Regions from separate parts of the Mesorhizobium sp. M0571 genome, predicted to be linked through region 2. Evidence: riboswitches for the same ligand, from Rfam matches in the RefSeq annotation. Region 2 holds a riboswitch; the other holds the start of a gene.

Region 1 (15,949 bases), on a different contig from region 2:
CAGCCTGGTGCCGCCGCGCTGCGCCAGCATGTCGGAATAGCCGCCGGCATATTCGATCCAGCGGCCGCCGCCTTCCGGCGCGATGATGCTGGTCACGGTGCGGTCGAGGAAATCGCGATCGTGGCTGACCAGGATCACCGTGCCGGCAAAGCCGGCGACCAGTTCCTGCAGCAGCTCCAGCGTCTCCATGTCGAGATCGTTGGTCGGCTCATCGAGCACAAGGAGGTTTGCCGGCCGCGCCAAAACGCGGGCGAGGATCAGCCGCGCCCGCTCGCCGCCCGAAAGCTCGCGCACCGGCGTGCGCGCCTGTTCCGGCTTGAACAGGAAGTCCTTCATGTAGGACACGACATGCCGCTGCTCGCCATTGATGACGAGGTTCTCGCCGCGCCCGTCGGTCAGATACTGCGCCAGCGTCTCCTGCGGGTCGACGGCTTCGCGCTTCTGGTCGAGCGTGGCGATCTCCAGATTGGTGCCGAGCCGCACCGTGCCTGCGTCCGGCTTCAATTCGCCGGTCAGCATCTTCAATAGCGTCGTCTTGCCGGCGCCGTTCGGCCCGACCAGGCCGACGCGATCGCCGCGCTGGATGCGGGTCGAAAATCCCCTGACCACGGTCAGATCGCCAAAGCTCTTCTCGATGTTCTTGGCTTCGATCACCAGTTTGCCGGATTCGGCGGCGTCGCTGGCTATCATCGTCGCCGCACCCTCGGCGCCGCGATGGCCGCGAAAGCGCTGGCGCATGGTCTGCAACTCACCGAGCCGGCGCATGTTGCGCTTGCGCCTTGCCGTCACGCCATAGCGCAGCCAGTGCTCCTCGCGCACGATCTGGCGGCCGAGCTTGTGCTGCTCGCGCTCTTCCTCCTCCAGCACGATGTCGCGCCATTCCTCGAAATAGGCAAAGCCCTTGTCGAGACGGCGGGTCTGGCCGCGGTCGAGCCAAATTGTGGCGCGCGACACGCGTTCGAGAAAACGCCGGTCATGCGAGATGACGACCAGTGCCGAGGAGGTGCGGGCAAGCTCCTCCTCCAGCCATTCGATAACCGAAAGGTCAAGGTGATTGGTCGGTTCATCGAGGAGGAGAATGTCGGGCTCCGGCGCCATGACGCGGGCGAGCGCGGCGCGCCTCGCCTCGCCGCCGGAGAGATCGTTCGGCCGTTCCTCGCCGGATAGGCCGAGATGCTCCATCAGATAGGTGGCGCGGTAAGGATCGTCGGCCGGCCCGAGCCCCGCCTCGACATAGGCGCGGACAGTCGCAAAGCCGTCCATGTCGGGCATCTGCGGCAAGTAGCGCACGGTCGCCGATGGCTGGCGGAAGACTTCGCCGTCCTGTGGTTCGATCAGCCCGGCGGCGATCTTGAGGAGCGTCGACTTGCCAGAGCCGTTGCGGCCGACCAGGGCGATCTTGTCGCCAACTGAGGCCGTCAGGGCGGCATCGTCGAGCAGCGGCGTGCCGCCAAAGGTCAGCTTTATCCCGTCGAGATTGAGAAGCGGCGGCGCCATGTCAGCTTTCTGGGCTCAGCTTTCCGGAAGAGGGTAGGGATGCGCGAGCAGCAGCGCGCGGCCGCTGGCCAGCGCGATTTCGAGCCGGCCCTTGACCTCGTTGGAAATGGTTAGCGACGAGCCGAACGCAACCTCGACATCGTCGAGCGGCCATTTGGCGCCGGTGACTGTCAGGCCGGCGAGATCCGAAAAGCCGAGCACCGAAAACAGCGTGCCGTCGACATAGTCGAAGCCGGTCTTTCCAGGCAGCAAAGGAATGCCTTCCTGTGCGCCGCTGGTCAAAAGCACTTCCGTTCCGCCTTCCGCCAGCCGGACGCTCAGCGCCAGATGCAGGAAGATGTGGTCGGTGCGTTTGCCGCCGAAGGCGCCTGCGAGCACAAGGCTGGTCGCACCGCGTTCGAGCGCGGCGGCGATAGCGAGTTCACCGTCGGTCTTGTCCTTTTCAGCGGGAAACACCTGCCGTGGCACGGCGGCCAGATCCTCCGGCAAATCGGCAGGCACGGAATCGAAATCGCCGACCCAGAGTTCCGGCCTCAGGCCCAGCATACGGGCATGGCCGATGCCGGCATCGGCGGCAATGACGCGCGTGCCGGCGACCTGGCGGTCGAGCAGCGGCGTGCGGATGAGATCGCCGCCAAGCAGGATGGTGAATGTGCTCATATCTCGTGGCCCTTACCAGCCCTGCCCCGGAAACGGAAGATGAAACGGCAGACGAAACGGAAGGCCGCGCTTTGGATGCCCGGCAAACTTCCGCTTGCGCGGCACTTCGGCCGGGCCTATGTGTCGAAACGCTCTAACGGGGTGCCGGACGCGATCTTCGCGGACCGGCTGAGAGGCAAGACTGCCAACCCGCTGAACCTGATCCGGTTTGTACCGGCGGAGGGATTAGACGTTTCGGACAGCCCGACGCCTCAATTCCTTTCAACGCGAACGAAGGAGGCGCCGATGCGCAGTTTTTTCCACTCTCTTGTCTCGATTGTCCTGCTTGCAGCATCCGCGCTCGCCCTGCCAGGGCAGGCATCGGCACAGGATAAGCTGACCGTCTATACCTATGAAAGCTTCACCGCCGATTGGGGTCCGGGACCGGCGGTGAAGAAGGCTTTCGAGGCCGAGTGCGGCTGCGTCGTCGAATTCGTCTCGGTCGCCGACGGCGTCGCGCTGCTCAACCGTGTGAAGCTGGAAGGCGCCGCGACCAAAGCCGATATCGTGCTTGGCCTCGATACCAATTTGACCGCAGATGCCAAGGCAACCGGCCTGTTTTCGCCGCATGGCGCCGTGTCGGACGTCAGCGTGCCGGGCGGCTGGAGCGACGGTATTTTCGTGCCGTTCGACTATGGCTATTTCGCCGTCGTCTACGATACCGAAAAACTGAAGAGCCCGCCGAAGAGCCTCAGGGAATTGGTCGAGGGCGATGCCGGCGACAAGATCGTCATCCAGGATCCGCGCACCTCGACGCCGGGCCTTGGCCTGCTGTTGTGGGTCAAGTCGGTCTATGGCGACAAGGCGCCGGAAGCCTGGGCCAAGCTCAGGGCAAAGGTGCTCACGGTAACGCCGGGCTGGAGCGAGGCCTACGGCCTGTTCACCAAGGGCGAGGCGCCGATGGTGCTGTCCTACACCACCTCGCCGGCCTATCACATGGTTGCCGAAAACACCGAGCGCTACCAGGCGGCGTCCTTCGAGGAAGGCGAATATCTGCAGATCGAGGTCGCTGGGATCACCACCAAGGGCGCGAAGAATCCGCTGGCGGAAAAGTTCATGGCCTTCATGACCGGGCCGAAATTCCAGGACGTCATTCCCGAGACCAACTGGATGTTCCCGGCCGGCAAGACCGACAAGCCGCTCAACCCGGCTTTCGACAAGCTCGTCAAACCGACCAAAACCTTGCTGTTCAGCTCGGAGGAGGTGGCGGCAAATCGCAAGGCTTGGGTCGACGAGTGGCTGGCGGTGATGAGCAAGTAGGCTTTCACCGACGAAGATGTTCGCTCTACGGCGCCCCCCTCTGTCCTGCCCTCTTTGCCAAAGCTTGGCATCTCCCCCACGAGGGGGGAGATTGGCCGTCATTTCGGCTTTCGCCAATCTCCAACGTTGCAGGACTGAGCGAGGCGCGGACGCTGCCGATCTCCCCCCAAGTGGGGGAGATGTCCGGCAGGACAGAGGGGGGCGCGAAGGAACGCCGTCCTCGCTAAGAATCTCGAATCTGGCGGTCTAGCGTGCAACGCGCGTCATCATCGGACTCCCGCGTCACCGCTGGCACAGTCGCGCTCGCCGCCATCGCGCTGCTGATCGGCGGCGCCTTCGCAGGGCTCGTCCTGGAAGCCGCACGCGACCCTTCCGGTGCTGTCTCGGCTTTCGATTCCTATCTCTTCCGGGTCGCCCGTTTCACGCTCTGGCAGGCTCTGTTGTCGACCCTGCTCTCCGTCGCACCAGCGCTGTTCGTCGCGCGTGCCCTGTCGCGGCATCCACAGTTTTTCGGGCGAGGCTTTATCCTGCAGCTTTTCGCCGTGCCGCTGGCGCTGCCGGCCATTGTTGCCGCACTCGGCGTCTTGGCACTCTATGGCCGCGCTGGGTTTTTCGCCGGCATGCTCGGCGCGATTGGCGGCCAGAGCTGGCCCGGCATCTATGGTCTGTCGGGCATTCTCGTCGCCCATGTCTTCTTCAACCTGCCGCTGGCAACGCGGCTGTTCCTGGAAGCGTTGCAGACGGTGCCGGCCGACCAATGGCGGCTGGCGAGCCAGCTTGGCATGGGCGCGGCGCCGGCCTTCCGGCTGATCGAATGGCCAACGCTGCGTGCGGCCCTGCCGGGCATCGCCGGGCTCGTCTTCATGCTCTGCATCACCTCCTTCACCATCGTGCTTACGCTGGGTGGCGGGCCGCGTGCGACGACGCTGGAGGTTGCTATCTACCAGGCGCTGCGTTTCGACTTCGACCCGGCGCGGGCGGTGACGCTGACCTTGCTGCAAATTGCCCTGACCTTTGTCGTGGTGCTGGCATTGACGCGGCTTGGCGCCAATATGACCGGCGACGCCAATCTGCCGGTTGCGCCGCGCCGGTATTTTTCAGCTGGTGCGGCCGAGACCGTGCTGAACGCGCTGGTGATCGGGCTGGCACTGCTGTTCGTCGCCGGGCCGATGGCGGCCACGCTGGCGGCCGGGCTTGGCGCCGATCTCGGCCGCCTGGCCGGCGAGAGCGCGGTGCGGCAAGCGACGGCGACCAGTGCCATGCTCTCCCTCTTATCGGCGCTGCTCTCCTTGGCGTTGTCGCTGTCGCTGGTCATGGCGCGCCGGGCGCTGGCACTCACCCGGCGGACCGGCAGGCGGACGCTGCTCGAACATCTGGCCGACACCGGTGCGGGGTTCGTCCTGGTGGTGCCGCCCATTGTCATCGGTGCCGGCTGGTTCCTGCTCCTGCGCACCGTCAGCGATGTCTTTGCGATCGCCCCTGTCATGGTGGTTGCGGTCAATGCGGTGATGGCGATGCCGTTCGCCATCCGCGCTATCCGCCCTGCCTATGACGCGGCGAGCGAACGCCACGAACGGCTCTGTGCACAGCTTGGCATCTCGGGCTGGAACCGGTTGCGGCTGGTCGACTGGCCGTCGCTGCGGCGGCCGCTCGCCACCGGCTTCGCTTTCGCCATGGCGCTGTCGCTCGGCGATCTCGGCGTCATTGCGCTGTTCGGCAGCGATTCCGTGCAGACCTTGCCCTATCTGCTGCTGGCGCGCATGGGCAGCTACCGCACCGAGGATGCGGCCGGGCTGGCGCTGCTGCTCGGCCTTGTCTGCCTGGCACTGGTGCTGACCGCGGACTGGCTGGGAAGGAGAGAGAAATCATGATGCCGATCAGCCCGGAACGGTCCATTTCGGTGGAAAAAAGCGCGGCCGTGCGGCTCGACAATGTCTCGTTCAGCTATGGTGAAACGCCGCTTATATTCGACGTCGATTTCCCGGCGTCGGAAATCACCGCCATCATGGGGCCGAGCGGTTCGGGAAAGTCGACGCTGCTCAATCTGGTGGCCGGTTTCGAGGTGCCGCGGTCGGGCCGCGTGCTGATCGGCGGCGCCGACGTCAGCACTGCGCCGCCTTCAGAGCGGCCGGTGTCGATGGTATTTCAGGAAAACAACTTGTTTGCCCATCTTTCCCTCGAGCAGAATGTCGGGCTCGGCCGCTCGCCTTCGCTCAGGCTGAACGACGCCGATCGCGCCGCAATCGCCGCAGCGCTGAAGCGCGTCGGCCTTGCCGGCAAGGAAAGCCGGCTGCCGCGCGAACTCTCGGGCGGCGAGCGGCAGCGCGTCGCGCTCGCCCGGGTCCTAGTGCGCGACCGGCCGGTGTTGTTGCTCGACGAGCCGTTCGCTTCGCTCGGACCGGCACTGCGCGACGACATGCTCGACCTGGTGGCCGACGTCCATTCGGAGCAGCGCATGACGGTGCTATTCGTCACGCACCAGCCGGACGATGCGCGCCGTATCGGCCGAAACATGGTTTTCCTGGATGGTGGCACGGTTGCCGCGACGGGCACCGCCGCCGATTTTTTCGTCGGGGCTGGACCGGAGGCATTCCGACGCTATATCGGCTCGGGTCCGTTTGCGGCTGGATCACGAGATGTTGCCCGGAAGCGGACATAATTTATGGTCAAACCGGCGGAAGGCGAAGCGGCGCTTGCTTGCCATGGTCGAGGTAGTGTGGCTAGGTCCGCCAGGAGTTGGTCCGGCTTAGACCGTGATTTGCCCTTGCTGCCTCGTATCTGTCGGACGCACGAAGGACGCCGTAGCACTTGATTTTGCGCGTGATGCTTTCCGGAAATCGCGCCCGATTTTCGCGGTCACGTGCCAGGACTTGAAAGGAAGCCGATCTGCCGACCGGCATCGACAATCGGAGGGTGAAACCGCTGGCGCGCTTTCTGGCGCTGGCCGGTCTTGCCGTGGCGCTGGCAAGCTGCCAGATGTTCACGCCTCCCGACGTGCAGGAATCAGGCTTTCAGCCCTCAGACAAGCCGATCACGGTCGACAACGTCGCCGCCAACGGCAAGCTCGCCCAACTGGCGAAGGCGCAGCACCCGCGCATCCTCGCCACCTATGGCGGAGAATATTCCGACCCCAAGCTCGAGCGCATGGTGGCCAAGATCGTCGGCAGACTGACCGTGGTGTCGGCCAACCCGACCCAGACCTACCGCATCACCATCCTCAACTCGCCCAACGTCAATGCCTTCGCGCTGCCGGGCGGCTATCTCTACATCACCCGCGGACTGCTGGCGTTGGCCAACGATTCAGCCGAGCTTGCCGCCGTCATTGCGCATGAGATGGGCCACGTTACGGCCAATCACGGCCTGCAGCGCCAGCAGCTGGAAGCCGAAGAGGGCTTGGCGACCAAGGTGGTTTCGGATGTGCTCGGCGACAACCCGACGGCCAAGGCGGCGCTGATCCGCGGCAAGTTGAGGCTGGCCCAGTTCTCGCGCAATCAGGAGTTGGAGGCCGACGCCATCGGCATCAAATCGATCGGCGAAGCCGGTTTCGATCCCTACGCCGCCGGCCGCTTCCTGCAGTCGATGTCGGCCTATACCGATTTCCGCTCGATCAGCGGCGCCACCGACGCCAGCCTCGACTTCCTGGCGACGCACCCCAATACGCCGCAGCGTATCGATCTCGCGCAGCGTCACGCCCGCCAGTTCGGCGCGCCCGGTGTCGGGTCGCGCGACCGCGATTCATTCCTTTCCGGCGTAGACGGGCTGCTTTACGGCGACACACCGGAGGAAGGCTATGTGCGCGGCGAAACCTTCCTGCATCCTGGCCTCGGCGTGTCGTTCTCGGTGCCCAACGGCTTCATCATCGACAATTCGGCAGCGGCGGTGACGGCGACCGGCCCGGGCGACATGGCGATCCGCTTCGACGGTGTTTCGATCGACAAGGGCCGCTCGCTGACCGACTACATCCGCAGCGGTTGGGTTGCCGGCCTCGACGACAGCAGCGTGCGCCAGGAGACGATCAACGGCAACGAAGCGGCGACCGCGCATGCCGGCGCCGATGGCTGGCAATTCGATATTGCGGTGATCCGCGCCGGCGGCCAGGTCTACCGCTTGCTGACCGCGGCACCTTCGGCCAGCACTTCGCTGAGCACGGTGGCGCGCTCGGTCAGCGGCTCGTTCCGTATCCTGAGTGCTGCCGAGAAGGCGGCGTTGAAGCCGCTGCGTATCCGCATCGTCACGGTGCAGCCCGGCCAGACAATGGGCTCCCTGGCCGCACAGATGGTCGGCGTCGACCGCAAGCTGGATTTGTTCAGGGTGCTCAATGCGCTGTCACCGGGTGCCGCCGTCTCGGCCGGCGACAAGGTCAAGATCGTCACGGACAAATAGCAGCCGACGCGATTTTCAGGCTGCGAGAAATTCCGGATTCTGCTTCACCAGCGCCGCCTTGAGTTTTTCCATGGCGCGCGCCTCGATCTGGCGGACACGTTCCTTGGAGATGCCGAGCGTCTCGCCGAGTGCTTCGAGCGTCGCGCCCTCGTCGCTCAGCCGGCGCTCCTCGATAATCCTGAGTTCTCGCGCATTGAGCGCGCCGAGCGCCGTCTTCAGCCAGACAGAGCGGCGTTCGACATCGATCGTGTCGCCGACGACCTCGTCGGGCAGCGGATCATCCGAAACCAGGAACTCCATCCGCTCGGTTGCGCCCGCATCCTCGGCAAGCGGCGTGTTGAGCGAGCTGTCGGGTGCCGAAAGGCGGGAATCCATCATCGCCACATCGGCCTCGGAAACCCCGAGAGCCGCCGACACTTCGCGGTAGAGCGTGGCATTCGACGTCTGCTCGGCGCCGTTTGCCAGGCGGGCGCGCAGGCGCCTCAGGTTGAAGAACAGCGCCTTTTGCGCCGAACTGGTGCCGCCGCGCACGATCGACCAGTTGCGCAGGATATAATCCTGCATCGACGCGCGGATCCACCAGGTCGCATAGGTCGAGAACCGCACCTCGCGCTCCGGCTCGAAACGGGCCGCGGCCTCCAGCAGTCCGACATGGCCTTCCTGGATCAGGTCGCCCAGCGGAAGGCCGTAGTGGCGGAACCGCGACGCCATGGAAATGACCAGCCGCATATGCGCGACGGTGATGCAGTGCAGCGCGTGCTGGTCATTGTTTTCCTTCCAGCGCAGCGCCAGGAGATGCTCTTCGTCACGTTCCAGATAAGGGGCTTTCATCGCCGCGCGAACCATGGTCCGTCCTGCACTGTCTTGCATCATGCCGCGCTCCTGCTTCAGGCGTTGCGGTGCGATCGAATCGTGAGTTGGCGCCGATAGTTGAAATGGCGGCGCCGCGCCCTACAACAGCCAAGAACGTGCCATGCGGGGGAATGTTCCCCCGGACTGTCATGTCGATTGCGCTGTTTCCAGGCGATTCGCCACCGGCCTTGACTCAGCCGGATGGCGCCGGGAGATGCTGGTTGAGAATGGGATTTCAAGGGCGCGAGATTTTTGAAATTTAGTTTCTTATTCTGGCATCGCGCATCTGTCATTTTCCGGCACTCGCAATGACGCCGGACATCGGCCAAGGACGGGATCACAGAAAAATGACATGGCTCAAATCGCTCATCATCGCCGGAACGCTGCAGGTTCTGGCCATCGCCGCCAGTCATGCCGGCGCCAATCTCGACCAGATCAAGCAGTCCGGCGTCTTCAAGGTCGGCACGGAAGGAACCTATGCGCCCTTCACTTATCATGATGCTTCCGGCGCGCTGGTCGGCTTCGACGTCGAGATCGCGCGGGCCATCGCCGAGCGCCTCGGCGTCAAGGCCCAGTTCCTCGAAGGCAAATGGGACGGACTGATCGCCGGTCTCGACGCCAACCGCTACGATGCCGTCATCAACGAAGTCGGCATCACCGAGGCGCGCAAGGCCAAATATGATTTCTCCGATCCTTACATCGCCTCCAAGGCGGTGCTGATCGTGCGCGGCGACAACACCGACATCAAGAGTTTCGCCGACCTCAAGGGCAAGAAGGCGGCGCAGTCGCTGACCTCGAATTTCGGCAAGCTGGCTGAAACCAACGGCGCCGAGCTCGTCGGCACCGACGGCTTCGACCAGTCGATCCAGCTGCTTCTCACCGGCCGCGCCGACGCCACCATCAACGACAGCCTGTCCTTCCTCGACTTCAAGAAGCACAAGCCCGACGCCAATGTGAAGATTGCCGCGCAGGAAGAAAACGCCGACTATTCCGGCGTCATCGTGCGCAAGGGCGATCCGGAACTGGTGGCCGCCATCAATAAGGCGCTGGCCGACATCAAGGCCGACGGCACCTACCAGAAGATCGCCGACACCTATTTCGGCCAGGACGTTTCGAAGTAAAACGGCTTTTCTCGTGTGGGCCGAATGCCGGCCCGCGTCGTTCATGTCGCGGCGAGCTGTCTTTGACGGCCCGCCGCTTTCGCGTGATATGAGCGACGGCAATCTGGCAAGGAGGAGCCTTCGTGCCGCACTGGCTGCAATTGATGCTGGAATCCCTGCCTACGCTGCTGTGGGCTGCACTGATCTTCACCGTGCCGTTGACGCTGCTGTCGTTTGCATTCGGTCTTGTCCTCGGCCTGGTCGTGGCGCTTGTCCGCCTGTTCGGTCCCAAACCGCTGGTCGCCGTGGTTCGCTTCTACGTCTGGATCTTCCGCGGCACGCCGCTTCTCGTGCAACTGTTCCTTATCTTCTATGGCCTGCCATCGGTCGGCATCCTGCTCGACGCCTTTCCGGCAGCACTGATCGGCTTCACCTTGAACATCGGTGCCTATTCGTCGGAAATCATCCGCGCCGTCATCGGTTCGGTGCCCAAGGGCCAGTGGGAGGCAGCCTATTCGATCGGCATGACCTGGGCCCAGGCAATGCGGCGCACCATTCTCCCACAGGCAGGGCGCGTCGCCGTGCCGCCGCTGTCCAACACCTTCATCTCGCTGGTCAAGGACACTTCGCTCGCCGCCGCCATCACCGTGCCGGAGATGTTCCAGGCAGCGCAGCGCATCGTCGCCACCACCTATGAGCCGCTGATCCTCTATGTCGAGGCAGCGGCCCTCTATCTGGTCATGAGCTCCGTGCTGTCGGCCTTGCAAGCGCGGCTGGAAACAAGGCTGAACCGCTATGGCGGCTTCCTGGAGGCGCGCGCATGATCGGCCTCACCAACATTGAAAAGCGTTTCGGCGACAATTTGGTGCTGAAGGGTGTGACCGTCACCATCGAGGAAGGCAGCGTCACGGCGCTCGTCGGACCATCGGGCGGCGGGAAAAGCACGCTTTTGCGCTGCATCAACCTGCTCGAGCTGCCGACTTCAGGCACTGTGCGGATCGGCGACGATGCACTCGAATTCCACCCCGGCGGCAGGGTCTCGACCAGGGATATCCAGCGGCTGCGGCTGCAGACCGGCATGGTGTTCCAGAATTTCCAGCTGTTTCCGCATCGCACCGCGATCGAGAACATCATGGAGGGGCTGGTGACGGTGCTGAAATGGCCCAAGGAAAGGGCGCGCGAACGGGCGCTGGCTCTGCTCGAAAAGGTCGGCATGACGCACAAGGCCGATGCCTGGCCGGCGACGCTGTCGGGCGGCCAGCAGCAGCGTGTGGCGATTGCCCGGGCGCTGGCGCCTTCGCCGAAAGTCCTGCTCTGCGACGAGCCGACCTCGGCACTCGATCCGGAACTGGCGCAGGAGGTGGTCGATGTGCTCAGCCAGCTCGCCAGCGAGGGCACCACCATGGTGATGGCGACGCATGATCTGCGGCTCGCCTCCAAGATCGCGCGGGAAGTGGTGTTCCTCGATGGCGGCAACATCGTCGAACAAGGGCCGGCCGCGGTGCTGTTCAGCAACCCGGAGCGCCAGCGGACTAAGCGGTTCATCGCGACGCTGAAGCAGGAGGCGGAAAGGGAGGGCGGTGGCGAGAGCTAAAGCGCGTCGCGTTTGACCGGCCTCATGCGACGCGCTTTAGGCTGTTGTTTTTACGCATGTCGTTATCGCAAAACCGCTGCACACTTTTGCGCGACATGCATTAGAATGACCATCGCCGGTCAGCCAAAAACAAAAAACCCGGCGCGAGGCCGGGTTTTTTAATTTCCAGGGCGAAAAAGCTCAGGCAGCTTCTTCCTGCTCGGCTTCCTCGTTATCGGCCTTGGCGCCGCGCTTCGGGCCCTTGTTGAGGTTGACCTCGATGAGGCGCACCGCTTCGGTCTCCGACATGCGGTTGACGGCCGCGATCTCGCGGGCCATGCGGTCGAGCGCCGCCTCGTAGAGCTGACGCTCGGAATAGGACTGCTCCGGCTGGTTGTCGGCGCGGTAGAGGTCGCGCACCACTTCCGAGATCGAAATCAGATCGCCGGAGTTGATCTTGGCATCATATTCCTGGGCGCGGCGCGACCACATGGTGCGCTTGACGCGGGCGCGGCCCTGCACGACCTTCAGCGCGCGCTCGACATAATCCTCTTCCGACAGCTTGCGCATGCCGATCGAGGTCGCCTTGGCGACTGGCACCTTGAGGCGCATCTTGTCCTTCTGGAAGTCGATGACGAACAGTTCCAGCTTGTGGCCTGCAACTTCCTGCTCGTCGATCGAGACGATCTGGCCGACACCATGCGCCGGATAGACGATGTACTCCCCGGTCTTGAAACCGTGGCGCGCTGCGGTGGACTTCTTCTGCGGGGTGATCGTTGCCATTACGCCCTGAACTCCTTGTTGTGGTACCGGCATCGTGCCGGCCCGAACTCGTGCGACCGGGGTGACCGGTCGTTAGCCACACAACGATGAACTCACCGGAAAGGCTAGGACCGGCAAATCGCAACATTGCGACCGCCTGCCCCAGATCGCTCTGGTCCGGATTGAGAAATTCACCTTTCAGTGATTTGGGGCGTTTGCGCCATAAATCGACGTTGTGTCACCGGCATGTTGAGCTGATGTAACACAAAAAGTCGGAAGAATCAAGGTTTTGCTGCACGCGCGAAGGCCATGCGCCATCGCCGTCTGTCAAGGCAGTTAATGTATCACGTCTGTTACGCGGCGTCAGGCGGCCGCAATCGGCAGTCTTGTCAATCGCCTTCGCCGGGCTCCGGGGAGAAATATTTCTCGAATTTGCCAGCTTCGCCATCGAAGTTTTTAGCGTCAACCGGCGGCTCCTTCTTGGCGGTGATGTTGGGCCATTTCTCGGCATATTCGGTGTTGATCTGCAGCCATTTGTCGAGGCCCGATTCGGTGTCGGGCTTGATCGCGTCGGCCGGGCATTCCGGTTCGCAGACGCCGCAATCGATGCACTCGTCCGGGTGGATGACGAGCATGTTCTCACCTTCGTAGAAACAGTCGACCGGACAGACCTCGATGCAGTCCATGTATTTGCATTTTATGCAATTGTCGGTCACGACATAGGTCATTGGTCGGCTCCGGGGCGTCCCATTTTGTTGGGCCTTTTTGGTGAGGTAATGCCTTTGTCCGCTGGTGGCAAGGGCAGCCCTTGCCAGCAATGCCGGGGTTTCCGGAATGGAATTCCAGAGAGCCGGCAAAGCGGAAGTTTGACCTTGCTCAATCGTCGCCGAGCAGATGGTCGGTCTGGCGGCGTTCCTTCTTCGTCGGGCGGCCGCTGCCGGCCTCGCGCAACGGAGGCATGGCATCCGGAAGCGCCGCGCCCTTGGGCACCGGAGGCGGCGACATGTCCTCGTAGAGCAGGCGGGCTTCTTCGGCCGGCCCGCGCCGTGCACCGGTGCCAAGGACCTTCCAGACGAAGATCCGCCGCTCGAGCGTGATGGTCAAAACGTCTCCCGGCCGGACCGTATCGGAGGCCTGCGCTGCTTTGTCGCGATTGATGCGGACGCGTCCGGCGACCACCAGCTTGGCTGCCAGCGATCGTGATTTCACCGCGCGCGAGAAGAACAGCCATTTGTCGATGCGCTGGCGGGCATCAGTGACCATCGGACGAGCAGCTTACTTCTTCAACTGGTCGCGCAATGCGGCGAGCTTGGCGAAGGGGGAGTCCGGGTCGAAGCGGACCGGGCGTTCCTCACGCGGCTTCGGCTGGAAGGCGGGCTTTCCGCCCGGCGCGCCGCCTTTGCCGTCCTGCCGGCCAGCCTTCCAGTCGGGCCGGTTTTCACGCCGGTCGGGGCGTTCGCCCTGCGGCTTGCCGGAGCGCTGCTCTCCCGCCTCGCCTTGCGGCTTGGGCTTGAATTTGCTGCGGTCGAAGCGCGGCTTGCCGGCGCCGTCACGCTGATCGTGGCGCCCTTGACGGGCGGGCCGGTCGCCCGGCGTTCCTGTCGGTTGCCCGTCTGCATCTACAACCGGCGCATCGTTGCGGCCCTCGCGTGCGGCCTGGCCGTTACGCGCGCGATTGTCCCGATGATTGTCCCGGGGACGATTATCTTGCTGGCGATGACGCGGGCGCTGGTCGAAGCGACCCTGCCGCCACAACAGGATAGGTTTTGGCTCCTCGGTCTCTGGAGCGGGCTCGCCGGTGACGGCTTCCGCCGTCGCCGCAGGTTCGGCCGGCGATGTTTCCATGGTTTCGAAAACCGGCGGCTCTGCCGGTGTCGTAGCCTCAGATTCCGCCCCAAGTTCCGCCTTTGGCTCAGCCGCTGGTTCAGCAGCCGCTTCGGCGGCGGGCTGGGTCTCTTGCGTGACTTCTTCTGGAGCTGCCGGCTGGTCTTCCGCGACAGCCTCTGCCGCCGTTTCGGTTACGGCTTCGGCCGCAGCCTCCGCAACAGGGGCCGCATCCGACACGGGCTCGGAAGGCTCCGCCGGTGGCTCTGCCGCGGCAGCTGCTTCCGCTATCCTCGCCTGCTCGGCCCGCGCAGCCTCGTCCGCGGCCTGCTTTGCAGCGGCGGCTTCACGTGCGGCATTGTCTTGTGCTTCGAGCCGCGCCTTGACCTCGGCCGCCGGTTTGGCATCGGCGCGATAGCCTAGGCCCTTCAGGATCTCTTCCATGTCGTCGGCGGTGGCGCCGAGGATAGACATCATCGGCGGCGTCACCATGAAAGACTGACCGTCATAGGCGCCGTCGGGGCGGGGCCCGAGGCCCGGCTTCCAGTTGGTCGCCGGCCGGATCAGGTCGGCCAGCCGTTCAAGAATATCGACGCGTACAGCACGCCGGCCAAGATTGCGGTAGCCGGCAAGCTTGTAGAAAGTCTTGTCGAAGGTCGGATCGATGACCACCGAGGTGCGGCCGGAGGCCAGCGCGTGAACGACATCGCCGAAGCCGGGCTTGTCCTTGCCGTCGTTTCTCAGCGCCCACAGCAGCGTTATCAACCCGGCCGGCGCCGGCTTGATCAGCGCCGGCACGAAGACGTGGTAGGCGCCGAAGCGCACGCCGAGACGGCGAAGCGCCGCGCGGCCTTCCTGGTCGAGGGACTTCATCTCGTCGGCGATGTCGCGACGGTTGATGAGGCCGAAATGCTCGACGAGCTGGAAAGCAATGCCGCGGCCGATGCCGGTGATCTGCTCCGCATTCTTGAGGTCGACCAGCGGCTTCAGCAGGGATTCGATCTGGAAATTGACGAAGCGCTCGGCGCGCGCGGCAACCTTGTCGCGGGCCGGACCGGTGAGTTGCTCGTCGGCCAGCAGGACGAGACGCGGCTTCAAAGCGTCTTCGCCGGCGACCAGCGTGCCGATCGGCGCGCCGATCCAGCGCAGCGTGCCATCCGAACCCAGGGCGATGTCGCCATTGGCCGAGGCACCGAAGCGCTCGGCCCGCGCCTCGAACTCGGCGGCAAGCGCCTTCTGCGCCGCCGCCCGCACCGCCTTGGCATCCTCGCCGCCGGCGCTCTGGTCGGCAGTGAAACGGAAACCCTGCAACTCGCCGACGTGGTGGCCTTCGACGAGGACGGTTCCGGTTGGGCTGATTTCGGCTTCAGGCATCGTGTTTTCTCTAAGGCGCCGCATGAGGACGGAAGTCCTGCGGTCTACAAAACGTTTCGTCAACCGCTCATGCAGCGCATCCGACAATCTGTCTTCGATTTCGCGCGTCTTTTCCTGCCAGTGTGCCCGATCGGCCAGCCAGCCGGGCCGGTTCGAAACGAAGGTCCATGTGCGGATCTGGGCAATCCTGTGCGACAGCGTGTCGATGTCGCCTTCGGTGGTGTCGGCACGGCGCACCTGCTCGGCCATATAGTTCTCGTCGACATGGCCATGCTTGGCAAGGTCCATGTAGATAGAAGCAATCAAGTCGGCGTGCTGGGCCGGCGCGATCTTCCTGTAGTCGGGTAGCGCGCAGGCTTCCCAAAGCAGCGCCACGCGCCTGGCATCGGTGGTGAGTGCCCGGATGTCCTCGTCGCGCGACAGATGCTCGAGCGCCTGCGCGTCTACTGCCGGCAGTGCGCGCGTCAGACCTTCGACCGGAGCATTGGTCTCGATCGAGCGCTTCAGCGCATCGAGGTTGGCGAAATCGAAGTGCGCGGTGCGCCACTGCAGCACTTTCACCGGGTCGAAATCATGCGCCTCGATCTTCTTGACCAGTTCCTCATCCAGCGGATCGACCTGGCCG
Region 2 (15,949 bases):
GCTATGTCGGCGCGCTCGTAGTTTGATGTATCGTGGACGTGAACCGCGCCGATGCCGTCGACGATTTCGCCAACCCGGCCCGAAAGCGCGCGCGCCGTCAACTGCCGTTGGCGCCCGAGCACGATCAGCCGCCGCCGCATTCGCGGGATGAGCACGATCTGGATCGCCACGATCACGACCGCTATCATTCCGAGCCAGACGTTCTGGATCATGATGAACAGCATGGCCGTCAGCGCTTGGCCGCCGAGCAGTACCGGCTGCAGGAAGGCGTCGCCGATGAAGCCGCCCAGCGGCTCCACCTCGTCCTTCACCATGGTCGCCACTTCGGCGGATTTCACCCGCTTGAAGTAAACCGGCGGAAAACGCAGCACACGGTCGACCAGATCGAAGCGGATACGCCGCAGCATGCGTTCGCCGAGGCGGCCCTTGTAGGTGTTGATGTAGAATTTGAACAGGCCGTTGATGACGACTAGCAAGAGGAACACAAGGCTCAGGGCAAACAGGGTCTCCTTGCGGTCGAGCTGAAAACCGGAGAAGAACTGGACCTCTCCAATGAACGGCAGGTTATAGTGTAGCCTCATGAATGGCTGGGTCGCGCCCGGTTGCTCGAAGCCGCGACCTTGGATCGGTCCGTTGACGATCAGCTTCGGCAGGTCGAAGGACATGAAATACGGGATCATCGAAAGCACGACGATCATCAATATCCAGAGCTGCTGCTTCTTGGTGTGCGTCCAGATATAGCGGGCTAGGCTGGCTTCCATATGCGACTGTGGACCCTTCAGTTGGAAGGATGCAGGATGTAAAAGCACCTGCTGGCGAATGGCGTATCGGCAATTTCTTCATCGCCAACGACAAGCTCGAAGCTGCTGTGCACGGACATTGTCCTGCGCTCAACGATGCAAGGAACCTGCGAGGCGGCGCGATCCAGTTCCGGCGCATGGTCGATGGCAACGACATGGGCATTGTTGATCGGCGAAGAAAGCAGCTGGCCAAACGGTCCGCGGCTTTCGTAGGGCTTTGGCGAACAGCCGAGCAGCACGAGGCCGCAGCTGCGCGGCTGGTGCTGGCGGATGGACGCCGATGATCCGGACAGATGCAACAGGCTCTCTCCGGCACCGGGCAATAGCCAAGCGGCTTGCAGCATGATCACGTCCGCGGAATCAAACAGTCTTGCGGGAGGCAAGATTGCGTTGTGTCGCCCAAAATCCCAACATACAAGACGAATTATGATGGATGTCACGCAACCACGCAATGCCATGGACTGGTACGAGCAAGCCTTGGACCTCACGCGGGGAATTGCTGCTTATGTCAACTGCCCTCTCGTGGCAGGGCTGGCGCGCGTCGTCGCCAAGCATCCGAAGGCCGATATCGCCAACGCCTTCAACCACAAGCAGGTCGCCTGCAAGATGTGGGCGCTCGACAGGCTGTTCGAAAGCGGCGGCGGCCGCTTCGGGCGCATATGGGTTCTGGGTGGATGGTACGGCGTATTGCCGGCAATGCTTTTCAACGACGCCCGCTTCGACATCGCGGCGGTCGATAGCATCGACATCGATCCCGAAGTCGCGCCGGTCGCCCGGACCCTCAACCGGGAAGCCGGCGACCGGTTCCGGGCGCTGACGGCAGATATGTACGCACTCGACTATGCGGCCGGGCGGCCCGATCTGATGGTCAATACGAGCTGCGAACACATAGCCGATCTGCGCGCCTGGCTTGCTCTGCTTCCGCCGGGCACGAATGTACTGCTGCAATCGAACGATTATTTCAGCGAGCCGACGCACATCAACTGCGTGGCTTCGCTTGCAGCCTTCGAGGAAATGGCGGCGCTACGGGAGGTGCGGTTCTCCGGCGAACTGCCGACAAAAAATTATACGCGCTTCATGCTGATTGGAACTGTTTAATGCATTTCGCCCAAAAGCGCGTAGCGGTTTTGGGACAACGACACGCATAAAAACAGGACTTGAAGCGCGTCGCACGAATCTCACCAGACGCGACGCGCGTTAGAGCATTTGCAGGAAAGTGTGGAAACGGCTTTCCGTCCGGAATTGCGTCAAAACAAAGAGACAGAGCGGTTCTGCGTGAAACGATGAACCGCTCTAGGATCTATCGTCTGTTTAATCATGAACTTTTCCGAAACCGGGCCCCATTTTTAGGGACCATGTTCGATGCCGCTCGCGCAGGATTTGCGCGGAGCGACGCGCGCCTTCCAGATCGAGACGATGCGCGGATGGCGTCGGTTCCCCAAGCGCTTGTTCGATCGCTTGCGCCAAACCTTCAGGCGTCAGGTCCTTTTCCATCAGCACCGTTGCAAGACCGAGTTCTTCGAGCATCAGGGCGCGAACCGTCTGTTCGGTTTCCCCGCCGGCTGCAAATGGGACGAGCAGGGAGCGACAACCCGCGCGCAGGACATCGCAGACCGTGTTGTAACCCGCCTGCGAGATTGACAGGCGGGCGCCGGTCAGCAGGCTGGCGAAATCCTCGCGGAACCGGAAGATGGACAGGCCCGGCGTGGCATCGCGTGCGATCGCGTCAAACTCGTCTTTCGGCAGGTTTGGGCCGGTGATCAAACACCATTTCCAAGCGTTGTTGGCATTCCGCGCCGCTGCGATGGTGGATCTGACAAGGCTCTTTCCGGCAGCCCCGCCGCCAACCGACACCAGAACGTCGAAGCGCTCGGAGGCCGCGGGCGATGGCGGCGCGGCAACGAGCCCCGTGTAGGTGACCTCGGCCCTGATCGCCCCAGCCAGTGGAAATGTCTTGTCGATGGTTGCGAAAGCCGGATCGCCGTGGACCATAACAAGATCGAAATGCCTGTTGATGAGATCGACCGTTTCCTCGTTTCGGCCCAGCTTGACGCGCTCCTGGAGGATATCACGGACGGACGTCGCCAGCAGCGGTCTGGGCGACGTCGCGTCGATGGCCTCGATCAGCGGCAAGAGTTCGAAACGCATCTGCCGGCGTCCAAATGGAAACGCCTCGACAATGACGATATCAGGCCTGCAATCCCGGAATGCCTGCAGCAGCATCTCTGAACGCCATTTCTTGAAATCATCGTCGATCGGGTTGCCTTGCAGGTCGACAAGTCCCGAAAATCCTTCATCACCGGAGGTGACAGGTGGCAGGGTTACAGATTGTACACCCAGTCCCGGAAACCCGGCGATCGGCGCTCCGCCGGTCACGACGGTAACGTCAAACCCGTCATCGACCAGAGCCGCCGCAATGCGGCTGGCGCGCGCGAGATGGCCGATGCCGAGCAGGTGCTGGACATAGAAGAAAGCGCGCAGCCGCTTCATTCGGCGGCCCGCCACTCCCGCTCGAACAGTTCCTTGAGCTGTCCAATGCTTGCCATATGATCGAAATCGTCGCGCACGCGCCGCTCTGCGGCGTCGCCGAGGCGGGCGCGCAGTACGGGATCACGGATCAGGCGCTCCAGCGCCTGTGCCAGGGCAATTGGGTTTTCCGTCGGAACCAGCAGCCCGGTTTCATCCGGCGATAAAAGCTCCGGCACGCCGGAAATATCGGTCGACACGCAGGCAAGCCGCTGGCTAGCCGCCTCCACCAGAACATTCGGCAGACCGTCCCGGTCGCCATTTGCGGTGATCCTGCAGGCCAGGGCGAAGATGTCGGCGCGGCGGTAGTGCTCAAGCACCTCCTCCTGCGCAAGCGCGCCTTTCCAAGAGACTCGACCATCCAGTCCGAGCTTTTGCGCCAGCGCCTTGAACCGTTCCAGTTCCTCGCCGCCGCCGATATGCTCGAAACGCCACGCCAAATCACCGGGCAACAGGGCAAGAGCCTCCAGCAAGGTATCGTAACCTTTCTTTTCAACGGCGCGCCCGACACTCAGAACGACAACCGGTTCGTCCGGCGTCGAGCCGTCATGCTGCTTTCGCGCCTCGCCGAAACTGCCGAAGCGATCAAGGTCGAGCCCATGATAGCTCAGATGCACAGACGAGTTGCCGTTAGCGAGTTTTTTCAGGCGGTCGAAGCCGGTTTTCGTGCAAGTGACCGTCCAGCGCGCCGAGGAAAGCTTGCCGGCCAGATCCCAGTCCGCCGAAGTCCAGATGTCCTTGGCATGGGCCGAGCAGGTCCAGGGCAGGCCACGAAGCTGGCTGGCATAGCGCGTCACCGATGCCGGTGTGTGCGCGAAATGTGCATGCAGCCAGCCCGCGCCTTCCGGCCATTCGGCCGCCAGCACGAGCGCTTGCCCGAAGCGGCGCGCTCGATTGCGCGAAAAGTCGCGGGGCATATCGGCAGCCAGCGATCCGAGCGCGCGCCAGAAGCCCGGCCGCAGCAGATAAGCAAACAGCGAGCGAACCACGCGCAGCGGCTCTTCATGCAGATATTCCGGCAGATAATGGACGGGAGCTTTGATCTCGTCATGCACGGGGTGGCGTTTTGCGTCGGTCGGCCGCCTGAGCGCGACGAGTATCAGGTCGAAACCTGCACGCTCCAGACCGAGCAGTTCCTGCGCGATGAAGGTTTCCGACAGCCGAGGATAGCCCTTCAGAACCACGACGATCTTGCGATGTTGCAACTCAGGTCATTCCTTCAATGACCGAAAGGTGATGGCCGGCCCGCCGGTCGAGTAGTTCCGCGACGATTTCGGAAATATGAGGCAGCCCTTCCAGCGTCAGATGCGGATTGCTCTGTGATGGGTGGGGCCGGTCCGGCAGCGCCACCAGTGCATCGGCAAACCGCTGGGAATCCTTGGCTTCCTCCGGCAAAAGCATCTCGATGAGGCCGAGTTCGGCTGCCCGCCGAGCGCGGATCAGTTGTTCCTGGCGGGGCTCGATGCGCGGCACGATCAGCGCCGGCTTGTCGAAAGATAGTATCTCGCAATAGGTGTTGTAACCGCCCATGGCCACTACCGCCTTGGCGCCGGCAATCAGGTCTTCCATGCGGTTGTCGAACTCGATGATCTTGATGTAGGGGATCTTGGACCCCTTCTTGAGCAGCTTGTTGCGCTTGCGCGCCGGCATGTAAGGCCCAAGCACGATCAGGGCCCTATGCTGCAATTGCGGATCCTGCTGATAGGCATCGATGACGTCGTGGATCAGTTCGGCGCCGTCACCGCCACCACCGGTGGTAACGAGGATATAGTCGCCCTCGGGCCGGTGGCCGGGCAACTCGTTCCGCTGCAGGCTCCGTTGCAAGAAACCGACGAACCTCATCTTTGCCCTGACAGCCGGCGGCACGTCCAAGCCGGTCAACGGATCGTAGAAATCCGGCGGGCCATAGGCCCAGACCTTGTCGTAGAACAGGGCTATCTTGCGCATCACATCCCTGCGTGCCCACTCTGCTTCGAGCAGATGCGGCGCATCCATCACCTCGCGCAGGCCAAGCACCAACGTGGTGCCCCGCGTCTTGAGGTAGGACAGCGTGTCCTCAATCTCACCGCGCAGGCCGAGCGGTTCCTTGTCGACGATGAAGATATCCGGCCGGAAGGTCTCAGCTGTATGGCGGATGATCGACTGGCGCATCCGTAACGTCTCATGCAGATCGATGTCCTTTTCCAGCGAGGTGTATTCGCCGTTGCGCAGCTTGATGACGCTGGGGATTTTCACGAAGTCGACACGGGCGCGGTAGTCGAAGGCGCCAGCGATAGTCGCACCCGAAATGATAAGCACCTGAAGTCCGCGGAAATCCTCGACCAGCGAATGCGCGATGGTCCGGCAGCGCTGCAAGTGGCCGAGCCCGAACGTGTCGTGGCTGTACATGAGAATTCGAGCGTTTTCTGCGTGCTGGGTCATTGTTGAACGTCTCTTAGAATTCTCGCTTTGAGGACCGTGAGCGACCCGCCGGCTTCGAAACAATCCTGGTTTTGAAACATGAGGCCGCGGTTTTCAATTTGTATTACTTCTGTGGAATGCCTGTCAGGTAGGCTTTCTGATTGCCTGAGTCCGAAACTAGATGGATTACCGAATATCGCCTCGGCGGGAGTGGGCCGAGACTCCCTGTTGTTGTGATGGGATGGATCGAAGGGGAAAGCGGTGTCCAAAAGATCGGCAGAAGTCATCCCTCTTGATTCCAATAAGCTCCGGTCTCTCCTAACTCCATTGGTTTCGGAACGGCGAAGGCGAATTCCGCTATCCTGCCCATATAGTCAACTGCTTGATCGGCATACGAAACGACAGGGTCGCCGGGCGTCGCACGGCGCATGTTGTTGCGGAACTCATTTCGCGCGCCATTGCTCTCGGTCTTGAGGGACCAAAGGTGCTGCCCATCAATCCCTTGACGGGCGGTCTGATTATGATTCACCGACCAGAACTGAGCCATCTATCGCCCAAGCTAGCCGGAATTTCGCCAGGAATCGAGTGGATGCCAGCGCTCGCAACACACCGCCGGCAGCAGGGTGTGTGCAACACCGGTTGCTTGTCGATCGCTATGGCCTCTCGCTAATGCCTTAGCTGGGGCGGTGACGGTACTTTTCGAGACGGCTTGGGCGCGGCGTCGAACGCCGCAAGGTGCAAAAAAATCGGCCGATTGGCCCCGATAGTTGGCGAAACCTCAAATATCTTTTTGTGGCGATTTTCCCTTTAAAATCAAAAGCGTAATTTTTTGACGGTTCTGGTGTCGGACTTTGCAAGGTGATGAAAAATATTTTACAGTAATGTCAATGAGTTATATGCTGTTTAAACAATCGAGTGGGAGTAGGGGGAAAGACCTGCAAAATTCGGCGAAACGAGCCTCGACCGCCGAATACTGAATGGCATCTTCTGGGTGCTGCGGTCTGGCGCAGCATGGCGCGACCTGCCGGAGCGATATGGCCCCCGCACCACCTGTTGCAACCGCTTCGTGCGATGGCGAAAGGCTGGGGTGTGGGACAGGCTTATGGACACTATTGCCGCAGCGCGCGACGGCAATATTCAGATAATTGACAGCACCTCCGTTCGTGCCCATCACCTGGCTGCTTCAAAGTCGGTCCTGGATCGCGGAAGGGGATGTGATGGTGGATTCTGATCGGATCGACAACCTGATCGCAGCGGTGCCCCCCGCCTTGGCGCTTCGCGCCGGGCTGGACCTTGGCATCTTCACCCGGCTCGGTGGCAACGCGGTGACTGCTGACAGCCTTGGGGCCGCGCTCAAAGTCGAGCCCGATCGTCTGTCGCGGCTCCTCTACGCGCTCGCCAGCATCGGTCTCCTCGAAGTCAAGGATGGTCAATTTCGCAACGGAGCCGAAGCGTCGGCCTTCCTCGACGCGTCCAAGCCGACCTATCGCGGCGGCGATCATGCGCTCCTGCGCGAGCTCTGGGGAGCCGACCTGCTGACCGCAGAGTCGCTGCGACAGAACCGGCCGGCTGCGCTGCACGACTTTTCCGAAGCGGGGCCCGAGGCCGCGGCGGCCTTCAGCCGCATGCTCGCACCGGGCGGGGTGATTTTCGGCCGACATCTGGCCCGGGAGATGGACCTCTCGGCGATCGGTTCGGTGATCGACATCGGCGGGGGCCCCGGGACCATTCTCGTCGGACTTCGCGAGCGGCGGCCGCAGATTGCGGCGACGCTGATGGAACTCCCAACAGTCGCAGCGGTCGCGCCAGATATCCTGTCAGAGTACGGTGCCGACGACGTGGTTGTCGAAGAGGGGGACATAACTGTCGCACCATCGATCGGTCGGCACGATCTGGCGATCCTGAAGGCCGTCGTCCAGGTCCTTCCGCCGGACCAGGCGCGCAGTTCGATCCTGAACGCGGCGCGTTGCCTCACACCCGGAGGCGAGATCGCAATTGCGGGGTGGGGTGTCGTCGATGACGACCGCCTCGGCCCGCCTGAGGGTGTCTTTCTGAATCTCACCTTCTTGAACCTCTATCGCCACGGCGAATCGTACACTGAAGGTCAGTATCGCGCGTGGATGACCGAGGCTGGATTCCGGGATATCTCCAGGTCGCGCCTGACGGACGGCTGCACGTTGTTTCGTGCGCGCCTCACGGGCTGATAGTGGCTGAATGGTTGGTTTCGGACGCAAGGCTCTCCGAGGCGCCCCGACCCTATCCGGGCAGCCTTGCAACCTTCAGCGCCGAGAGCGTTCGCTCGAGGTTCTCCGTCTCGCGATAGCGGAGCGCGTACATCGGCGAGAGTGAAGTCGGGAGACTTCCTTCGCAAACTCTCCACCAGCAGCCGCGCTTCGGCCGGTCGTCCGGCGAAGTCCTCGACTGTTGCGAGCAGGACGTATAGCGTTGTTGCAGAACTTAACCGTGCGGCGATCGGCGGGGTTTCGGATACTGCGACCTATTCTGTCGCAGATTTGGATTCAATCAGTTATGTGACGGTATTTTTGACGGTATCCAAAAATTTGAAAAATAATTCCTTTTTGGAATCAATAGTTTAGTTTTCCAGGATACAATGGAGTGAGAGTAGAGGGAACTGCGGCCGCAGTGTAGAAACGGCAGCCCTATCGATCCCCATTTTTCAGTGCGCGCCTTTTGCCTGCGACCAATTTCCTGCACTCCTTCCTGACCGCTTGGCCGATCTGACATGTCGTTGCCTCGGAAGTAAATCCCGTTCAGTCTCGCAGAGGGCTACAGCGTGCTATGGCGTGCGAATCGGCGGCCTGCTTCGCGCCCATGACAGCATTCAACGACTTAGGTGTCGAAAGACGGACATCGGCTTAGGCGGGCGAACGGTTACCCTCGGCCGATCGACTTGACCATAAGGCCACGGTCATTCGGCTGCATTCTTCTGGAGCTTCTCGAACACAAACAGCTTGCCTTCGCGCACGCTGTCTTCGAGTGGGCTCGCCTTCGCTAGGTGCGCCGCAATCGCGCTGGCCAGCATGCAGCCCGTCCCGCGCATCGATGCGGGAAGGCGTGGCGAGTCGAAGCGGATTGGTTCCTGATCGCGCCTCAACAGAATATCTATCGAACGGGGTCCCGCAGCGTGGCCACCCTTGATCAGCAGGGCCCGCGCGCCAGCTACCAGCAATTCCCGTCCCTGTCTCACCGCGCCGCTCTCATCCGCCGCCGGTTCCGCGCCAACAAGGAGCGCCAGTTCGAGGAGATTGGGTGTCACGAGGCGGCAAAGCGGCATCAGATCACGCTTCATGACGGCGACGGCATCGGCTTCCAGGAGCGCCCGGCCTGAGGTGGAGGCCAGCACCGGGTCGAGTACTGCCGGCACTTGCGGATTTTCGCGCAGCACAGCGACAACGGCAACGACGATCTCGGCCGTCGCGAGCATACCGATCTTGATGGCCGCCACTTCGTTGGCCTGCAGCGAGGCGCGCATCTGATCGGCCACCAAGTTCGGTGACGAATGACTGATTTCCATGACGGCTTCGTGCGTTTGCACCGTCAGCGCGGTGACAGCAAGACAGGTGCGCACGCCAATGGAAGCGATCGTCTCGATATCGCGTGCTATTCCGGCGCCGCCGCTGGAGTCCGATCCACCGACGACGAGCACATGCGGTTCTCGCCTCAGCGCCATCGCTTTGTCTTTTCGATCCATTCTCGCGTGCGCGCTTCGGGATCGGCGTTCAATGTGATGTCGGTGACCACTGCCGCGCTGTCTGCGCCAGCCTCGAAAACACCGTCGAGCCGCTTAGGGTTGAGGCCGCCAATGGCGACCAATGGGATCGGCGCGACCCGGCGCTTCCACTCGCTGATCCGTTCGAGCCCTTGCGGCGCCCATTTCATCTTCTTCAGGATGGTGGGATAAATGGGGCCGAGCGCGACGTAGTTGGGCATGGCGGCCATGGCCGTTTCCAGTTCGACATGATCATGCGTGCTGACCCCGACCTTCACGCCGGCTGCCCGTATCCGCGCGAGGTCGGCGGATAGCAAATCCTCCTGGCCGAGATGGACGAAGTCGCAGCCTTCCTCGATTGCCAGGCGCCAGTGGTCGTTGACGATGAACCGGCATTGGTGCTGGGCGCATAAAGCCTTGGCCTTGCGGATCTCCGCGCGCAACCCGGCTTCATCCATGCTCTTGATGCGCAGCTGCACCAGCTTGACGCCGAGCGGCAACAGCCGTTCGATCCAGGCAGCGCTGTCGACGATCAGGTAGAAGGGATCGAGCTTCATGAAAAAACTGCCCTGCCGATCGTCGGCGTCGATGGCACGGCGACGTCGCGCGGTTCGAGCATTCCCGAGCTGAAAGCTTCACGACCGGCATCGACCGCCTTGCCGAACGCGCGCGCCATACCGACCGGATCGGCCGCCTTGGCGACTGCGGTGTTCAGCAGCACGGCATCAAAGCCGAGCTCCATGACGGTTGCCGCGTGCGACGGTCGTCCGAGTCCCGCATCCACAATCAGCGGGATACCTGGGAAATGTCCGCGCATAGAGCGCAGCGCCATGATGTTGACCGGCCCGAGGGCGGAACCGATCGGCGCGCACCACGGCATCAAGACCTTGCAGCCCGCTTCTAGCAGCCGCTCGGCAACGACAAGGTCGTCGGTGGTATAGGGGAATACCGCAAAACCGTCCTCGCACAGGATGCGGGCGGCTTCGGCCAGGCCGAACACGTCCGGCTGCAGCGTGTCGTGGTTGCCGATCACTTCGAGCTTGATCCAGGTCGTACCGAAGACTTCGCGCGCCATGTTCGCGGTCGTGACCGCCTCCTTGACGGAGTGGCAGCCGGCAGTGTTGGGCAGGATTCCTACGCCGAGCGAGCGGATCAACGAGCAGAATTTTTCGCCAGCCCTGCCGCCTGCCATCTCACGGCGCAACGAGACGGTCACCACCGACGTGCCCGACGCCTTGACTGCATCGGCAAGGATGGCCGGCGAAGGATATTGAGCGGTGCCGAGAAGCAGGCGGGACTGAAGCGTCATCCCGAGAAGATCGAACATGTTAGCCTCCCTGCATGGGCGAGAGGATTTCAATACGGTCGCCGTCGCTCAACTGGAATTCCGCCCGGTTGGCTTTGTGCACGAGGTCGCTGTTGACGGCCGTTGCGAGCCAATCGCCCTCATAATCGAGAGCGGCAAGCAGTTCGGCCAGCGTGGTGGCGGCAACCTCATGCGCTTCGCCGTTGACGATCAGTTTCATAACCAAGCTCCTTCGTTCCGTCTTGATGGAAAACCAGGTCGGCCGCCTGGCGCGCCATGGCGGGCGCAAGAAGAAAGCCATGGCGATAAAGCCCGTTGATCGCGACGGTGCCTCCACGTGCCTCGACACGCGGCAGATTGTCGGGAAAGGCAGGACGGACGCCGACACCGGTTTCAACGATCTCGGCCTCGCCAAAGGCCGGATGGAGGGCGTAGGCAGCACCCAGAAGCTCCATCATCGAACGGACCGTGACCGGCTCCCCGGATTGGCTTTCAATCATCGTCGCGCCGATCATGAACTGGGCGTCGGCACGCGGCACCACGTAGAGCGGAAAGCGCGGATGAAGCAACCGGACCGGGCGCGACAGCGAGATGTCGGGCGTGTGCAGGACCAGCATTTCGCCGCGAACGCCGCGCAGCCTGTTATCGACGGCGGCCATTCCCGTGCAGTCGATCTGACGATCGAAACCGGAAACATGCCGGGCGTCGGTGCCGAAGTGGACTTCGACACCCATGGCTGCAAGCTTGTCATGAAGTGCTGCCATCGCCTGGCGCGGGTCGAGATGAGCCTCATCGGGGAAGAGCAATCCGCGCCGGAAGCGGCCGGCTAAGTCGGGCTCCAAGATCGCAATCTCGTCTTTACCAACACGGCGATGCCCCGACGTGCGGCTGGCGAACCGGTCGAGTTCGCCAGTATCGCGCGGCGCGGCCACGACCAGTGTTCCGGCCCGCGTCACCTGACCCGGCAGTACCGCATTCCACCAGTTGGCGGCGTCGCGGCCAAGGTCCAGCACCGGCTGCTCAGCGCTTTCACGCTCGCACCATGGCGCCAGCATGCCGCCGGCGAACCACGACGCATTGCCACCAAGGCCATGCCGGATCTCGGCGACCGTGACCGTCGCGCCGCGGGCGGCGAGTTCGAAGGCGGCGGTGAGGCCGGCGACGCCGGCCCCTTTGACCAGCACCCTCATGACGGTTCCGGCGCCTCTGGCATGAGTGGCACGCCGGTCTCGCCAGCTGGCATGTAGAGATCGCCACCCTCGCGGTATTTCGCCGCCATCGCAGCCATGCCCTCCTTCTGTGCCTCGGCGCGAATGTCGTGGGAGATGCGCATGGAACAGAATTTCGGTCCGCACATCGAGCAGAAATGCGCCAGCTTGTGCGCCTCCTTGGGCAAGGTCTGGTCGTGAAAGGACCGCGCGGTTTCGGGGTCGAGCGACAGGTTGAACTGGTCCTCCCAGCGGAACTCGAAGCGCGCGCGGGAAAGGGCATCATCCCTGATTTTCGCCGCCGGATGACCCTTCGCCAGGTCGGCGGCGTGGGCGGCGATCTTGTAGGTGATCACGCCGGTCTTGACATCGTTGCGATCGGGAAGGCCGAGATGCTCCTTGGGCGTGACGTAGCAGAGCATGGCGGTGCCGAACCAACCGATCATGGCGGCGCCGATGCCTGAGGTGATGTGGTCATAGCCCGGCGCGATGTCGGTCGTCAGCGGCCCCAGCGTGTAGAACGGCGCCTCGCCACAGACAGCGAGCTGCTTGTCCATGTTCGCCTTGATCTTGTGCATCGGCACGTGGCCAGGGCCCTCGATCATCACCTGGCAATCCTTCGCCCAGGCGATCTTCGTCAGCTCGCCGAGCGTTTCCAGCTCGGCGAATTGTGCTGCGTCATTGGCGTCGGCGATCGAGCCGGGACGAAGACCGTCGCCGAGCGAGAAGGACACGTCATAGGCGCGGCAGATGTCGCAGATCTCCGCGAAATGCTCGTAAAGGAAGCTTTCCCGGTGATGGTGCAGGCACCATTTGGCCATGATCGAGCCACCGCGCGAGACGATGCCTGTGACCCGGTCAACGGTCAGCGGGATGTAGTGCAGCCGCACGCCGGCATGGATGGTGAAATAGTCGACGCCCTGTTCGGCCTGTTCGATCAGCGTGTCGCGGTAGACCTCCCAGGTCAGGTCCTCGGCGATGCCGCCGACCTTTTCGAGTGCCTGGTAAAGCGGCACCGTGCCGATCGGCACCGGTGAATTGCGCACGATCCAGTCGCGGATGTTGTGGATGTTGCGGCCGGTCGACAGGTCCATCACTGTATCGGCGCCCCAGCGGACCGCCCAGACCATCTTTTCGACCTCTTCGGCCATCGAGGAGGTGACAGCGGAGTTGCCGATATTGGCATTGATCTTGACCAGGAAATTGCGGCCGATGATCATCGGCTCACTTTCGGGATGATTGATGTTGGCGGGAATGATTGCCCGCCCGCGCGCCACTTCGTCACGCACGAATTCCGGCGTCACGAAATCGGGAAGCGCCGCGCCGAAGGCTTCGCCGTCGCGTTGCAGCTTGCCGCGGACGATCTCGCGGCCGAGGTTCTCACGGATGGCGACGAACTCCATTTCGGGCGTGATGATGCCGGCGCGCGCATAGGCAAGCTGGGTCACCACCTTGCCTGATCTGGCCCTGAGCGGCCGGTTGCGAACGGGAAATTCCGGCGTCAGGCGCTCGCCAGCGGCGAATCCATTGTCTTCCGGCCGGACATGGCGGCCGTCATAGGCTTCGACATCGCCACGCGCCAAAATCCATTCGTGGCGAAGTCGGGCGAGGCCTTTTTCGATGTCGGTTTCGACAGTCGGGTCGGTATAGGGGCCGGACGGATCGTAGACGGCGACAGGCGGTTCGCCCGCCGTCGGATGGACGGAGATTTCGCGCATCGGCACCCTGATCTGCGGATGGAGGACGCCGGACTTGTGGATTTTCCGAGAGGCGGGCAGCGGTCCCGTCGACACCGCGGGGGTGAGGGCATTCATCTTGAGGCTCCTTTGCTCATGCATTGGAGACCCAGTTCTGTGCCGGAAGGATGAAAAGACGCTTTGGTCGACCTGCTCGAAACAGGACCTCGGGCACGAACTCCCGCAAAGCGCTTGCACCGTCCCTACGCCAGTATGAACTGGATCAGGTTCAACGGGTCACTGCGCCGCGAAAGCCAGCAGTATCTCAGCCCCTTGCCGGGACTCCCCTGGTGAATGCATCGAAATTGAGCTGGCCAGCGCTATCTTGTCAAGCGCATTCGGGCCGCGGCGGTGATCGTCGGGCGATCAAACCGGGCAGAAAAGCTCGCGCAGGCGTCGGGACAAGTCCCTGAATATACCGCGCGGACGGTACTTTCTGCGAGTGTACCGTACTGGGGAGGAGTCCGTCGGTCTGCCGAAAACGCCGATAGTAGGCGATAGATGGATTCCCTCGGGCAGCCGAAATTCGTCAATCAAAAACCAAATTTTTGACGGTTATGCCTGACGGCAGCTGCGCAGAGCGCAAACAAATTGCTTCGCGAGATCAATGGGTTATCATGGGTTGAAACAATCGAGTGGGAATGACGGGGATAGCGTCGGATAGATTTGGATAGCGTTGCGTAGTCTTGTGATCGATAGCATGCGAATGACACGGATAGTCAGCCGTATCAGCCGGAGAATCGGGGCGTACGGTCTCAGCCTCACGACGTTTGTAAGAGCCGATCGGCTCAAGGTCACTCGATGATGTCATGATCAACTCTATGGACGCATTCAGGACGAGGACGTCGTAAGCGGGAACACGTTGCCTCTACGGGGCGTCGAGCATCGCGATAGCGCAATGTCAATTTTCCAATCACGCGCACGACCAACGCCAACGGTACTAACAAGGGAATTTGCGCCATGATCAAATCCGGCGTTCCATGCGCGATCTGATGACGTAGTCCCACTCGCCGTGAAACTCTTCGCACTCGACCTTCAGTTCTCGCAGTTCCTTCTTTGAGATATTCTTGCCGATGGGATAGCGCCGACGATCGAGTCGGACGCGCACGACGAGACCAACCTCGGTTGGTCGTGTTGCCAATGGGGTTGATGATGGTCTCGTAGGTCCGCAGAGGGCGGCGACGACCTCGTCGGGGTTCTCTTCCGCGTAGTGAAGAGCCAGGCGGCCGACCGCGAGATCGACGACTTCATGACCGCCCCACGCTCGCGCCCAGCGTGACGAGAAGCTCGTTCAGTTGCTCGAACGTCTCGCCCATCGCATCCGCCGCCCCGGTGCCGGCAGCGTCGAGAGCTTCCTTCGAGGGATAGAGTTCGTGCATGACCAGCAGCGTCTTGCCACCTTTTTCCTCGAAGGTCACCGTGGTGACGGGTCCACCGTCACCACCTTCGTCATTGGTCCAGACGAGGCGCGAGTGCGGTGTCACTTCGATATACCTACCGAAGAACTCGTCAGGGTTTGAGCCATCGTGGCCGAACACCAAACGGTACCTGCCCCCGACACGAACATCCATCTCGCAGGAACGCAGGAACATGCCCATCGACTTCGGCGCCCACCACTGCTTGAACAGCTCGGGCTTGGTCCACGCCTCGAACACGATGCGCGCCGGGCCGTTGAAGGTTCGCGTAACGACGAGCTCACGCTCGGACTTGCGTTCCACCGTCGTGCGGTTCTTCATGGGGGTGGGCTCACTATCTCTTCTTTCGTCCATCGACTTTCTCCTTCCGTTTCAATTCCTCGACAACCTTGTCCAACTCGTCGAAGCGTGCGTCCCAGAGCTGGCGGTACCTCTCGATCCATGCCGCCTCTTCCTCCAGTCCGCGCAGGCCGAGCTTGCAGGTCCGCACGCGCCCGACCTTCTCCGTGGTGACGAGCCCCGCCTGCTCCAAGACGCTGACATGCTTCTTCATGCCCGTGAGGGTCATGTGGAACTTCTCGGCAAGGTCCGTGATCGAAGCGTCTGCACGCCCGAGTTGCTCCAGAACGCCGCGTCGGTTGGCGTCCGAGAGCGCGGCGAACGAGGCATCGAGGCGGGGCCGGAAATACTGAACCATGTGGTTCAGTATTTAACACGCGGATTGGCGGCATGCAAGGGGAAGCCGAGCGCGCGCTGCGTTGCCGGCCGCCTTGTGCTCACGCCGCGCGTCATGCAACTGCGTCGCCTGGTGATCGGCGAGGTCGGCCG

What was found. Region 2 has a riboswitch for thiamine pyrophosphate ahead of thiC (phosphomethylpyrimidine synthase ThiC). Riboswitches for the same ligand answer to the same signal wherever they lie in the genome.
Region 1: it holds a riboswitch for thiamine pyrophosphate, as region 2 does, so the genes downstream of both, thiB (thiamine ABC transporter substrate binding subunit) here and thiC (phosphomethylpyrimidine synthase ThiC) in region 2, are expected to answer to the same signal.

The regions. Positions count from the first base shown of each region.
Region 1 is NZ_JAMYQT010000001.1:318,836-334,784, forward strand. Features, by position in the region: gene NKI85_RS01510 (ABC-F family ATP-binding cassette domain-containing protein) at 1-1,497, opposite strand, end outside; gene NKI85_RS01515 (thiamine diphosphokinase) at 1,513-2,157, opposite strand; TPP riboswitch at 2,285-2,399, shown strand; gene thiB (thiamine ABC transporter substrate binding subunit) at 2,443-3,456, shown strand; gene thiP (thiamine/thiamine pyrophosphate ABC transporter permease) at 3,708-5,327, shown strand; gene thiQ (thiamine ABC transporter ATP-binding protein) at 5,324-6,115, shown strand; gene NKI85_RS01535 (M48 family metalloprotease) at 6,370-7,839, shown strand; gene NKI85_RS01540 (RNA polymerase factor sigma-32) at 7,855-8,712, opposite strand; gene NKI85_RS01545 (amino acid ABC transporter substrate-binding protein) at 9,039-9,812, shown strand; gene NKI85_RS01550 (ABC transporter permease subunit) at 9,935-10,615, shown strand; gene NKI85_RS01555 (amino acid ABC transporter ATP-binding protein) at 10,612-11,385, shown strand; gene NKI85_RS01560 (CarD family transcriptional regulator) at 11,566-12,147, opposite strand; gene fdxA (ferredoxin FdxA) at 12,516-12,854, opposite strand; gene NKI85_RS01570 (RNA-binding S4 domain-containing protein) at 13,003-13,389, opposite strand; gene NKI85_RS01575 (helicase-related protein) at 13,402-15,949, opposite strand, start outside.
Region 2 is NZ_JAMYQT010000004.1:26,268-42,216, forward strand. Features, by position in the region: gene NKI85_RS06500 (ABC transporter transmembrane domain-containing protein) at 1-761, opposite strand, end outside; gene NKI85_RS06505 (hypothetical protein) at 779-1,099, opposite strand; gene NKI85_RS06510 (class I SAM-dependent methyltransferase) at 1,230-1,898, shown strand; gene NKI85_RS06515 (glycosyltransferase family protein) at 2,112-3,290, opposite strand; gene NKI85_RS06520 (glycosyltransferase) at 3,287-4,531, opposite strand; gene NKI85_RS06525 (glycosyltransferase family protein) at 4,533-5,747, opposite strand; gene NKI85_RS06530 (hypothetical protein) at 6,010-6,273, opposite strand; partial or broken gene NKI85_RS06535 (transposase) at 6,685-6,912, shown strand; gene NKI85_RS06540 (methyltransferase) at 6,944-7,930, shown strand; gene NKI85_RS06545 (hydroxymethylpyrimidine/phosphomethylpyrimidine kinase) at 8,656-9,417, opposite strand; gene NKI85_RS06550 (thiamine phosphate synthase) at 9,408-10,013, opposite strand; gene NKI85_RS06555 (thiazole synthase) at 10,010-10,783, opposite strand; gene thiS (sulfur carrier protein ThiS) at 10,785-10,982, opposite strand; gene thiO (glycine oxidase ThiO) at 10,951-11,952, opposite strand; gene thiC (phosphomethylpyrimidine synthase ThiC) at 11,949-13,784, opposite strand; TPP riboswitch at 13,889-14,005, opposite strand; gene NKI85_RS06575 (ISAzo13-like element transposase-related protein) at 14,671-14,847, opposite strand; gene NKI85_RS06580 (SRPBCC family protein) at 14,954-15,475, opposite strand; gene NKI85_RS06585 (ArsR/SmtB family transcription factor) at 15,456-15,818, opposite strand; gene NKI85_RS06590 (TetR/AcrR family transcriptional regulator C-terminal domain-containing protein) at 15,738-15,949, shown strand, end outside.